3 regions of the Cellulosimicrobium funkei genome follow, and region 3 is predicted to be linked to each of the others. Evidence: riboswitches for the same ligand, from Rfam matches in the RefSeq annotation. Region 3 holds a riboswitch; each other region holds the start of a gene.
What was found. Region 3 has a riboswitch for S-adenosylmethionine ahead of BXA05_RS05480 (methylenetetrahydrofolate reductase). Riboswitches for the same ligand answer to the same signal wherever they lie in the genome.
Positions count from the first base shown of each region.

Region 1: linked by a shared signal. The riboswitch ahead of BXA05_RS01950 (LLM class flavin-dependent oxidoreductase) and the one ahead of BXA05_RS05480 (methylenetetrahydrofolate reductase) in region 3 are both predicted to bind S-adenosylmethionine.
Region 2: linked by a shared signal. The riboswitch ahead of BXA05_RS01885 (ABC transporter substrate-binding protein) and the one ahead of BXA05_RS05480 (methylenetetrahydrofolate reductase) in region 3 are both predicted to bind S-adenosylmethionine.

Region 1 is NZ_FTMI01000001.1:451,310-454,508, reverse strand. It holds gene BXA05_RS01960 (MMPL family transporter) at 1-278, opposite strand, end outside; gene BXA05_RS01955 (TetR/AcrR family transcriptional regulator) at 396-1,118, opposite strand; SAM riboswitch class IV at 1,288-1,395, shown strand; gene BXA05_RS01950 (LLM class flavin-dependent oxidoreductase) at 1,740-2,894, shown strand; gene BXA05_RS01945 (NtaA/DmoA family FMN-dependent monooxygenase) at 2,912-3,199, shown strand, end outside.
Region 2 is NZ_FTMI01000001.1:437,107-440,305, forward strand. It holds gene BXA05_RS01880 (ABC transporter permease) at 1-137, opposite strand, end outside; gene BXA05_RS01885 (ABC transporter substrate-binding protein) at 208-1,836, opposite strand; SAM riboswitch class IV at 1,941-2,054, opposite strand; gene BXA05_RS01890 (LLM class flavin-dependent oxidoreductase) at 2,234-3,199, opposite strand, start outside.
Region 3 is NZ_FTMI01000002.1:266,678-269,876, reverse strand. It holds gene BXA05_RS05485 (sodium/solute symporter) at 1-1,354, shown strand, start outside; SAM riboswitch class I at 1,566-1,668, shown strand; gene BXA05_RS05480 (methylenetetrahydrofolate reductase) at 1,674-2,735, shown strand; gene metE (5-methyltetrahydropteroyltriglutamate--homocysteine S-methyltransferase) at 2,768-3,199, shown strand, end outside.

The sequences.
Region 1 (3,199 bases), on a different contig from region 3:
TCCGCGATCGCCGCCTCCTGCTCGGGCGTGAACGGCGCGCCGTCCTCCGTCGCGAGGACGATCGTGCCGCTCCCGCCCGACGCCTCGGGCAGCGCGGTCTGGAGCCGCTCGGTGACGTCCGCGGTGGGGGTGCCGGGGATCGAGAAGCTGCTGGCGAGCGTGCCGCCGAACGCGACGAACGCCGCCCCGGCGAGCACGAGCACCGCGAGCCACGCGGCGAGGACGGTCCGCGCGCGGCGCGCGCACGCGCGGCCGAGGCGGTAGAGGAGTTCAGCCATGAGGATCCTTCGGTGGGAGTCCGGTCCGGGTCCGGCGGGTGTGCCCGGGGTGGCGGGTGCGGTGCTGCGGGAGAGGTGGTCGCGAGGCGGGACAGGGCGGGGAGGGTGCGGGTCGTGTCAGACGGGGTCCGCCCAGCCGGCGCGGATCCGTTCGACGAGGCGGTCGAGCAGGCCGGACCACACCGCGCGCGACGCGTCGTCGTCGGCGGCGCCGGTCTCGGCCCACCAGCGCCGCTGGATGACGAGGACCCCGGCCATGAGCGCGCCCACGAGCATCTCGATCTCGAGCGGGTCGACGTCCGGGTGCCGGCGCGTGGTCGCCGCGACGAGGCGCTCGGCGAGGTGGGTGAAGGTGCGCACGACCATCGTCGTGACGCGCGGCGTGGGCTCGGTCGCGGTACCGCCGAGGGCGCGCGTGAGGTAGGCCATGGGGCCGACGAGGTCCGTGCCGCGCAGCGCCGCGGTGACGTCGTCGAGGGGCGTGGGGCGGTCGGTGCCCGGCTCGGCCGCGCTCGCCCCGAGCGTCTCGACGACGGTGCCCAGCACGTCCTCGCAGACCTCGACGACGACGTCGTCGAGCGACGCGAAGTGGTTGAAGATCGTGCGGCGCGCGACGTCGGCCCGGGCCGCGAGCTCGTCGACGGTGAAGCGCGCGCCGCCCTTCTCCTCCATGAGCGACGCGGCGGCGGCGACGATCGCGCGGCGGTGGCGTGCGCGCAGGGCCGCGCGACGGTCCGGAGCCGCGGCGTCCGGGCCGGGGACGTCCGCGCTCGGCGCGTCCGGGGTCACGGCGTCCGTCGCGGGCGCGGTCGGGCGCTCGGGTCCGGGGAGGAGAGGCACCTCTTGACACTAGGTGCATCGATGCACTCGGTGCAAACGAGGGCCTCGGCTGCTCAAAGTTGACCGATCGAGTCCAGTATGTGGGAAGGTCCCGGCGGTGCGTTGACACCCTCTCCGACCGCTCGTAGGTTCCCGGCAACCGAGGTCCACGGACCCCGGCACAGGACATGGTCATGAGCTCCGACGCGAAGCCCCGGCTCGTCGGACGGCAACCCTCCCGCGCGGCGGGGTGCCCCGGGTGAGGACCAGGTCCCGCGTCGCGCGACCTGCGCGGTGCGGGGCAACACGCGGCGCCCGGAGACGGGCACGAAGGAGACGGACGATGGACCGGCGAGAGTCGAGCACCGCGGTGAGCACCCCGCACGCGCCGACGTGCCCCTGTCCGGTCCGCGGTGCGGCCGTCGTCTCCTGTCCGGTCGGCGCCCTCGCGGGCGTCACCTGTTGTCGCTGACGACGCCCCGCTCCTGACGCCGCGCGCCCCCGCGCGCACGCCCTGACGGGCCTCCCTCCGGCCTCCCGGGCCCGCCCTGCCGCCCCGCGGCGGGGCGACCCTGCCCACCCCCGGCACCCCGCCGCGCCCTGAGCGCGCGGCCGGCGCCTGTCCCAGAACGGATCCTCGCGATGCCCGACCCCCGCCCCGCCCGTACCGTCCACCTGGGCGTCGACCTCACCGACGCCGGTGCGCACCCCGCCGCCTGGCGGACCGTGGGGTCCCAGGCCCAGCGCCTGTTCGACGCCAAGCGCCTCGTCGAGCTCGTGGCCACCGCCCAGCGCGGCCTGCTCGACCTCGTCACGCTCGACGACGCGTTCACCCTCCAGCCGGGCCGCAACGGGTCCGTGCGCGGCCGGCTCGACGCCGCGCTCGTCGCGTCCCGGCTCGCGCCGCGCAGCGCGGGCATCGGCCTCGTCCCGACCGTCACCACCACGCACACCGAGCCGTTCCACGTCTCCAAGGCGGTCGCGACGATCGACCACGTGAGCTCCGGCCGCGCGGGATGGCAGGTCGGGTGGTCCACGACCCCGGCCGAGGCCGCGGCCTTCGGGCGCAAGGGCGCCCAGGACGAGCCCGACGCCGTGGCCGAGGCCGACGAGGCGGTCGAGGTCGTCACGCGGCTCTGGGACTCGTGGGAGGACGACGCCGAGATCCGCGACGTCGCGACGGGCCGGTTCGTGGACCGCGAGAAGCTGCACTACGTCGACCACGAGGGCATCCGGTTCGCGGTCAAGGGGCCGTCGATCACGCCGCGCCCGCCGCAGGGCCAGCCGCCCGTCGTCGTCCGCGCGAGCACGCCGGCGTCGCTCGACCTCGCGGCCCGGCGCGCCGACGTCGTGCGGGTCCGCGCGGCGACGCGGGACGAGGCGGTCGCGCTGCGGGCGCAGGTGCGCGACGCCGCCGCGGACGCCGGGCGCGACCCCGACGGGCTGCGGGTCCTCGTGGACGCGTACGTCGTCGTCGGGGACACGCGCGCGAGCGCGCAGGCCCGCCTCGACCTGCTCGAGGACCTCGAGGGCGTCTCGTGGGACACCGACTCGCTGACGCACGTCGGCACGGCGCGCGACCTCGCGGCGACGGTCGAGGAGTGGGCGCACGCCGGTGCCGCCGACGGCTTCCTGCTGCGGCCGTCGTCGCTGAGCACGGACCTCGACGCGATCGTCGACGGGGTCGTGCCGCTGCTCCAGGGCGTGGGCCTGTTCCGCACCGCGTACCCGGGCACGACGCTGCGCGACACGCTCGGCCTCCCGCACCCCGCGAACCGCTACGCGGCGATCGCCTGAGCCCGGACGGACGCGACATGAGCACCCGACCCCGCAAGCAGATCCACCTCGGCGCCCACTTCCCGGGCGTCAACAACACCACCGTGTGGAGCGACCCCCGCTCGCGCAGCCAGATCGACTTCGCGTCGTTCGAGCACCTCGCGCGCCGCGCCGAGGAGGCGAGGCTCGACTTCTTCTTCCTCGCCGAGGGCCTGCGCCTGCGCGAGCACAAGGGCCGCATCCACGACCTCGACGTCGTCGGCCGCCCCGACACGCTGCCCGTCCTCGCCGCGCTCGCCGCCGTCACCGAGCGGCTCGGCCTCGCG
Region 2 (3,199 bases), on a different contig from region 3:
TCCGCCTCGCCCCCGCCGCTCGCCATGAGCGCGGCCGGGTCGCTGGGCAGCAGGTAGAGGACGAAGAACGAGATGGTGAACGCCGCCCAGAGCACGAACAGGCCCTGCCCGGCGCGACGCAGGACGTACCGGCCCATGGTCGGCCTCCTTCCGTGGGGGATGCCCGCCTGCCCGACGCCGCGGCGTCGGGCAGGCGGGCCCGGCGGGTCAGCCCTGGGTGACCCAGGCGTCGTAGAAGTCGAGGCGCGACGACGCCTCGAACGTCAGGCCGTGGACCGTGTCGGCGGCCGCGATGGTCGTCGAGAGCTCGTAGACCGGGATCGCGTGCCCCTTCTGGACCAGGAGGCGTGACGCCTCCGTGACGAGCCTCTGGCGCTCGGCCGGGTCGGTCGCCGCGGCCGACGCGTCGAGCAGGTCGTCCACCTCCTCCGCGTCGCGCTGGTTGATGTTGCGCGCGTTCGCCGAGAAGATCGTCCGCAGCACGTCCGGGTCGGAGCGCGTGAGGTTGTAGTAGTCGAAGTCGAAGTCGCCGCTCTCCTTGATCGCCTGCGACTCGGCGACGGTCACGTGCTGGAGCTGGAGGTCCACGCCGATCTGCGCGAGCTGCTGCTGGACCAGCTCGAGCGGCTCCGGCACCTGCCAGAACGTCACGGTCGTGGAGAGCTTCTGGCCGTCCTTCTCCCGCACGCCGTCGGCGCCCTCGACCCAGCCCGCGTCGTCGAGGATCTTCTTCGCGCCCTCGGGGTCGTAGGCGAGCTCGTCCGCGACGCTCTCGTAGAGCGGCGTCGAGTGCGACAGGACGCTCGTGGCCGGCTCGTCCTGGGCGCTGAGCACGGTGTCCGCGATCTGCTCGCGGTCGATGCCCTGGAGGATCGCCGTCCGCACGGCCTCGTCGCCCGCGAGCGGGCTCGACTCGTTGGGGAAGAGGTTGAACACGACGCCCGGGTTGGCGCGGTACTCGAGCCAGAACCCGTTCCCGTCGAACTGCGGCAGGTCGACGGTCGAGATCGCGGCCGTGGCGTCGATCTGCCCCGACTGCAGGCTGCCGCTGCGCACGCTCGCCTCGGGGATGACCTTGAACGTCACCGTGTCGAGGTAGGCCTCGCCCTGGTGGTCGCTCGCCTCCGAGCCCCACGCGTAGCCCGCGACCTTCTCGAGCACGATCTCCTGGTCCTGCGTGTACGACTTCACGGAGAACGGGCCGGAGCCGACGAACTTCCCGGCGCAGCGGTCCTCGACGCTCAGGTCGGCCGAGGACGGGGCGAGGAGGCCGAGCGAGAACGTCGACGTCGCCTGGAGGAACTGCGCGCTCGGCTCCGCGAAGTCCACCGTGAGGGTCTGCGGGTCGGTGACGGTCGTGCCCTCGTAGCCGACGAGGTACTGCGACCCGAGCGACGCCGTCGCGCCGAGCGCGACGATCGCGTCGAAGTTCGTCTTCACCGACTCGGCGTCGATCGGCGTGCCGTCGGCGTACGTCGCGTCGTCGCGCAGGTGGAACGTGTAGCTCGACGCGTCGTCGTTCACCTCCCAGCTCTCCGCGAGCCACGGCAGGATCTCGCCCGACTCCGGGTCCTGCGCCGTGAGCGACGCGACCGTCTGGCGGGCCGCCGCGATGGCGTCGTTGTTGCCGACCTGCTGCGGGTCGATGCAGTGCGAGTCGACCGTGAGGGCGAACGTCAGGTCGCCGCCCGCCACGGGCTCGCCGGACGGGCTGGGCGACCCGTCGCCGTCGGACGCGCCGGAGCCGCCGCCCGCGCACGCGCTGAGCAGGAGGCCCGTCGCGGCGGCCGCCGCGGCGACGGTCAGGGACCGGCGTCGGTGAGGTGTGGGGATCATGTCGTGCTGCTCTCCTCGTGTGCCGGCTGAGGACCGGCGGTCGTCCGGCGCCGGTGGTCGTCCGCGCCGGGCCCAGGGCCGGCGCGGCGGGGGTGCCCACCGGGGTGCCGTGCTTACCGCGCCGCGGGAGCGGCGCGGTCAGGTCGTTCCCGGAGCACCCCGTCACGTCGAAGGGTTGCTGGTCAGCGAGCCGGGCCTGCGTGCTGACGCTCGTCACCTGGGAGCAGGAAAGACAATCTCGACCGGTTGAGTCAAGTATCGAGACAGCCGTCCCGCCAGACGGACGGTTGTTTCCTGCTCCGCGACGTCGTGACCCGCCGGCAGGCCGCCACGAGCACGGCGAGGGCCCGCCTCGCCAGGCGAGACGGGCCCCTCCCCTCCGGTCCGTCGGGCTACCTCAGGCCGCGGTGAAGCCCGCCGCGCGGCGGGCGTCGGCCGGGCTCCACAGGTCCGTCTTCACCTCGGCCTGCACGACGGGCACGACCTCCTCCGCGAACCGGCGCAGCACGTCCTCCTGCTGCGCCGCGGGGATCAGGTGGTTCACCGAGACGGACTGCAGGTCGTGCCGGTACGAGGCGTGGTAGTCGAGGATCTTCTCGGCCACGCGCTCCGGCGACCCCACGAGCGCGGGCCCGCGCTCGACGGCGTCCTCGACCGTCCGGAAGCTCGGTGCCTTCCCCACGGCGTCGGGCCCGTACCCCCGGCGCGCCGCCGCCGCGACCTGGCCCTCGTAGATCGGGCGGTACTGCTCGATCGCCTCCTCCGTCGTGTCGGCGAGGAACAGCCCGCCCGAGCCCGACCCGACGAACCCGTACGCCGGGTCGTGCCCGTGCGCCGCGTACTGCTCGCGGTAGCGGTCGATGAGCACCTGGTAGTTCTCGCGCGGCTGCAGCGCGTTGGCGCTGACGATCGGGTCCCCGTACCGGGCCGCGAGGTCGACCGCGAAGCGCGACGTCGCCGACCCGTGCCAGATCCGGAACGGCCCGGCGAACGGCCGTGGCAGCGTCGTCGCGTGCTCCAGCGCGTGGCGGTGCCGCCCGCTCCAGCTGACGTCCTCCTCCGACAGCAGCAGGCGCAGCAGCTCGTAGTTCTCCTGGAGGTACTCGTACTGCTTGTCGAGGTCCAGCCCGAGCAGCGGGTACTGCAGCACCTCGTTGCCCTTGCCGATGACGATCTCCAGCCGCCCGCGGCTCAGCTGGTCGACCGTCGCGAGGTCCTCGGCGACGCGGATCGGGTCGAGCAGCGACAGCACGGTGACGCCCGTGCTCAGCAGGATGCGCGACGTCCGCGCCGCGACCGCGCCGAGGAGCACCGTCGGCGCCGACGACAGCACCTCTCCCGCGTGCCGCTCCCCCACCGCGAA
Region 3 (3,199 bases):
GGGCACGTTCCTCGGGCTCTCCGGCCTCGTGCTGCTGTCCGGCGCGGAGGCGTTCTGGTTCCCCGTGGGGTACGCGGCGGGCTACCTGCTCGTCCTGCTGTTCGTCGCGGGCCCCCTGCGGCGCAGCGGCGCGTACACGATCCCCGACTTCGTGCACGCCCGGCTCGACTCCGTGGTCGCGCGCCGCGTGACGAGCGTGCTCGTGCTCGTCATCGGGTGGCTCTACGTGGTGCCGCAGCTCCACGGGGCGGCGCTCGTCATCACGAGCGTGGCCGCGGTGCCGCCGTGGGTCGGCTCGGTGGGGATCGCGGTCGTGGTGAGCGCCGTCGTCGCCGCGGGCGGGATGCGCTCCATCACGTTCGTCCAGGCGTTCCAGTTCTGGGTCAAGCTCACCGCGCTCGCGGTGCCGCTCGTCTTCGTGCTCATGGCGCTCGGCGGGGCGTTCGAGCCCGGCGGCGCCGTCGTCACGTTCGACCCCGCCGCCGTGTTCCCCCACGAGGCCGGGCCGGGCGGCCTCGACGCGTACGCCACCGTCTCGCTCCTGCTCGCCCTCCTGCTCGGCACGACCGGCCTGCCGCACGTCCTCGTGCGCTTCTACACCTCGCCCGACGGCGGCTCGGCCCGCCGCACGACCGTCGTCGTGCTCGTCATGATCAGCGTCTTCTACATGGTGTCGAGCACGCTCGGGCTCGTGGCGCGGGTCGTCGCGCCCGACCTCGCGGCGCCCGGGGTCGCGGACACGGTCGTCCTCACGCTGCCGACCCGCCTCGTGCCCGGGCTCGGCGGCGAGCTCCTCGCCGCGCTCGTCGTCGCCGGGGCGTTCGCCGCGTTCCTCGGGACGTCGTCGGGGCTCGTGGTGGCGCTGGCGGGCGTCGTGAGCCAGGACCTGTTCGGCGGCACCGTGCGGTCCTTCCGCTGGTCGGCGGTCGCGTGCACGCTCATCCCGCTCGCGTTCGCGCTCGTCACCATCCCGCAGGGCCTCGTGACGAGCGTCGGGACGGTGTTCGTCTTCGCCGCGTCGGCCCTCTCCCCCGTGATCCTGCTCGGCGTGTGGTGGCGCGGCCTCACCGCGCGCGGCGCGGTGGCGGGCATGGTCGTGGGCGCCGTCCTGTGCGCGACGGCGCTGCTCGCGTCGTCCGCGCTCGTCGCCGCGGGGTACGGGAGCCCGTCCGGCGGCACGGCCGACGGCGTCCCCGGCGTCGTGCGCGCCCTGCTCGCCCAGCCCGCCGCCTGGACCATCCCGCTCGCGACGGCGACCGTCGTCGTCGTGTCGCTCCTCGACCGGCGCGGGCCGCCGCTGCGCACCGACCGGTTCCTCCGCCGCCTGCACGTGCCCGAGCGCCGGAGGGCCTGAGACCTGCAAGGCCGACGACGACCCGTCGCCATGGTCGGTGTCTGGGACCTCGCTCGAGCACCTGAAATCTGTAGCGTAGGAAACCTGAAATTCGTAGCGTAGAGAGCCCGAGATCCGTAGCGCGGGGCGCCGGTACGCCTCCGGCCGATCCCTCCGCATCTCACCTGGCGGGCGCTCTCGACCGCATGTCGGATGGGTCGTAGGATCGTGCCAACCATCCAGAGCGGTCGAGAGTCCTGGCTCGACGACACCGCAGCAACCCGCCGACGGAAGCCTCCCGAGGACAAAGGTGCTAACGCCAGGGTCGATGGAGTGACGCATGACCTCAGAGGCATCCTTCGCGCACCGTCCGGGCCGTCCTCGGCCGACGGTGTCGTTCGAGCTCATGCCCCCGCGCCGACCGGACGCGGCCCCGAAGTTCTGGGAGACGGCACGCCGTCTCGTCGCGACGCACCCCGACTTCGTGTCCGTGACGTACGGCGCCGCGGGCACCGACCGCGCGACCGCGCGCCAGGTCGTCGGACGCCTGCTCCAGGGCACGCCCGTGCTGCCGATCGCGCACCTCACCTGCGTCGGGGCGTCGCGCGAGGACGTGGAGTCGGTCATCACCGACTTCCTCGACGAGGGCGTGCGGAGCTTCCTCGCCCTGCGGGGCGACCCGCCGCGCGACCAGCCGGACTGGCAGCCCGCGCCGGACGGCGTCCGGTCGTCGACCGAGCTCGTCGCCCTGCTGCGCGAGGTCGAGGCGTCGCGCTGCGCGTCCGACCCGGCCGTCGCGCTGCGCGGCGCGGCCCGGCCGCTGACGATCGCCGTCGCGACGTTCTGCGACGGCAACCCCGCCGCTGGCACGACGCGCACCCAGGAGGTGCGACGCCTCTGGCAGAAGCAGCAGGCCGGCGCGAGCTTCGCGATCACGCAGCTCTTCTACGACGCGTCGTCGTACACCGACTTCGTCGCCGAGGCCCGTGCGGCCGGCGTGACGATCCCCATCCTCGCCGGGCTGCTGCCCACGACGGAGCCCGCGCGGCTCCGTCGCGTCGAGGAGCTCACGGGCGTGCGCGCGCCCCAGCGCCTGCTGGACGCGCTCGACGCCCTGCCCGACCCGGAGGCGCAGCACGCCTACGGGATCGCGTACTCGGTCGACCTCGCGCAGCGCGTCCTCGACGCGGGCACGCCCGGTCTGCACGTGTACACGTTCAACAAGCACCGCGCCGCTCTTGACCTGCTCGAGGGTGTCCACCTCGGCGGCGGGTCGGTCGGGACCGGGGGCGGCGCCAGCGCCGCCGCCGCCCCGCTCGTCCCGGACCTGGCCAGCGGGCCGTGGGTCACCGGCACCTCCCTGCCCACGACGAGCGCCGCCACGCACGGCGCGCCCGTCTGACCGGTCCTCCGGACCAGCAAGAGGTTTCGATCATGGACACTTCCGTACCCTCCCCTACCCAGAACCCGGTCGCTTCTCCCGCCGGTACCGCCTTTCCCGCCGGCACCGTGCTCGGCTACCCGCGCATCGGTCGCCGCCGCGAGCTGAAGAAGGCCGTCGAGGCGTTCTGGGCCGGCAAGACCTCGGCCGAGGAGCTCGAGGCCACGGCCCGCGAGCTGCGCCTCGCGACCGTCCGCCGGCTCGTCGACCTCGGCCTCGGCGCCGACGACGCGTCCGTCCCCGGCTCGTTCTCCTTCTACGACCAGGTGCTCGACGTCGCCGCCTCCCTCGGGGCGGTCCCGTCGCGGTTCGCGTCGCTGACCGACGACGCCGGTCGCCTCGACCTCGCGGGCTACTTCACCGTGGCGCGCGGCCAGGGGGACGACGCCCCGCTCGAGATGACCAAGTGGTTCGACACGAACTAC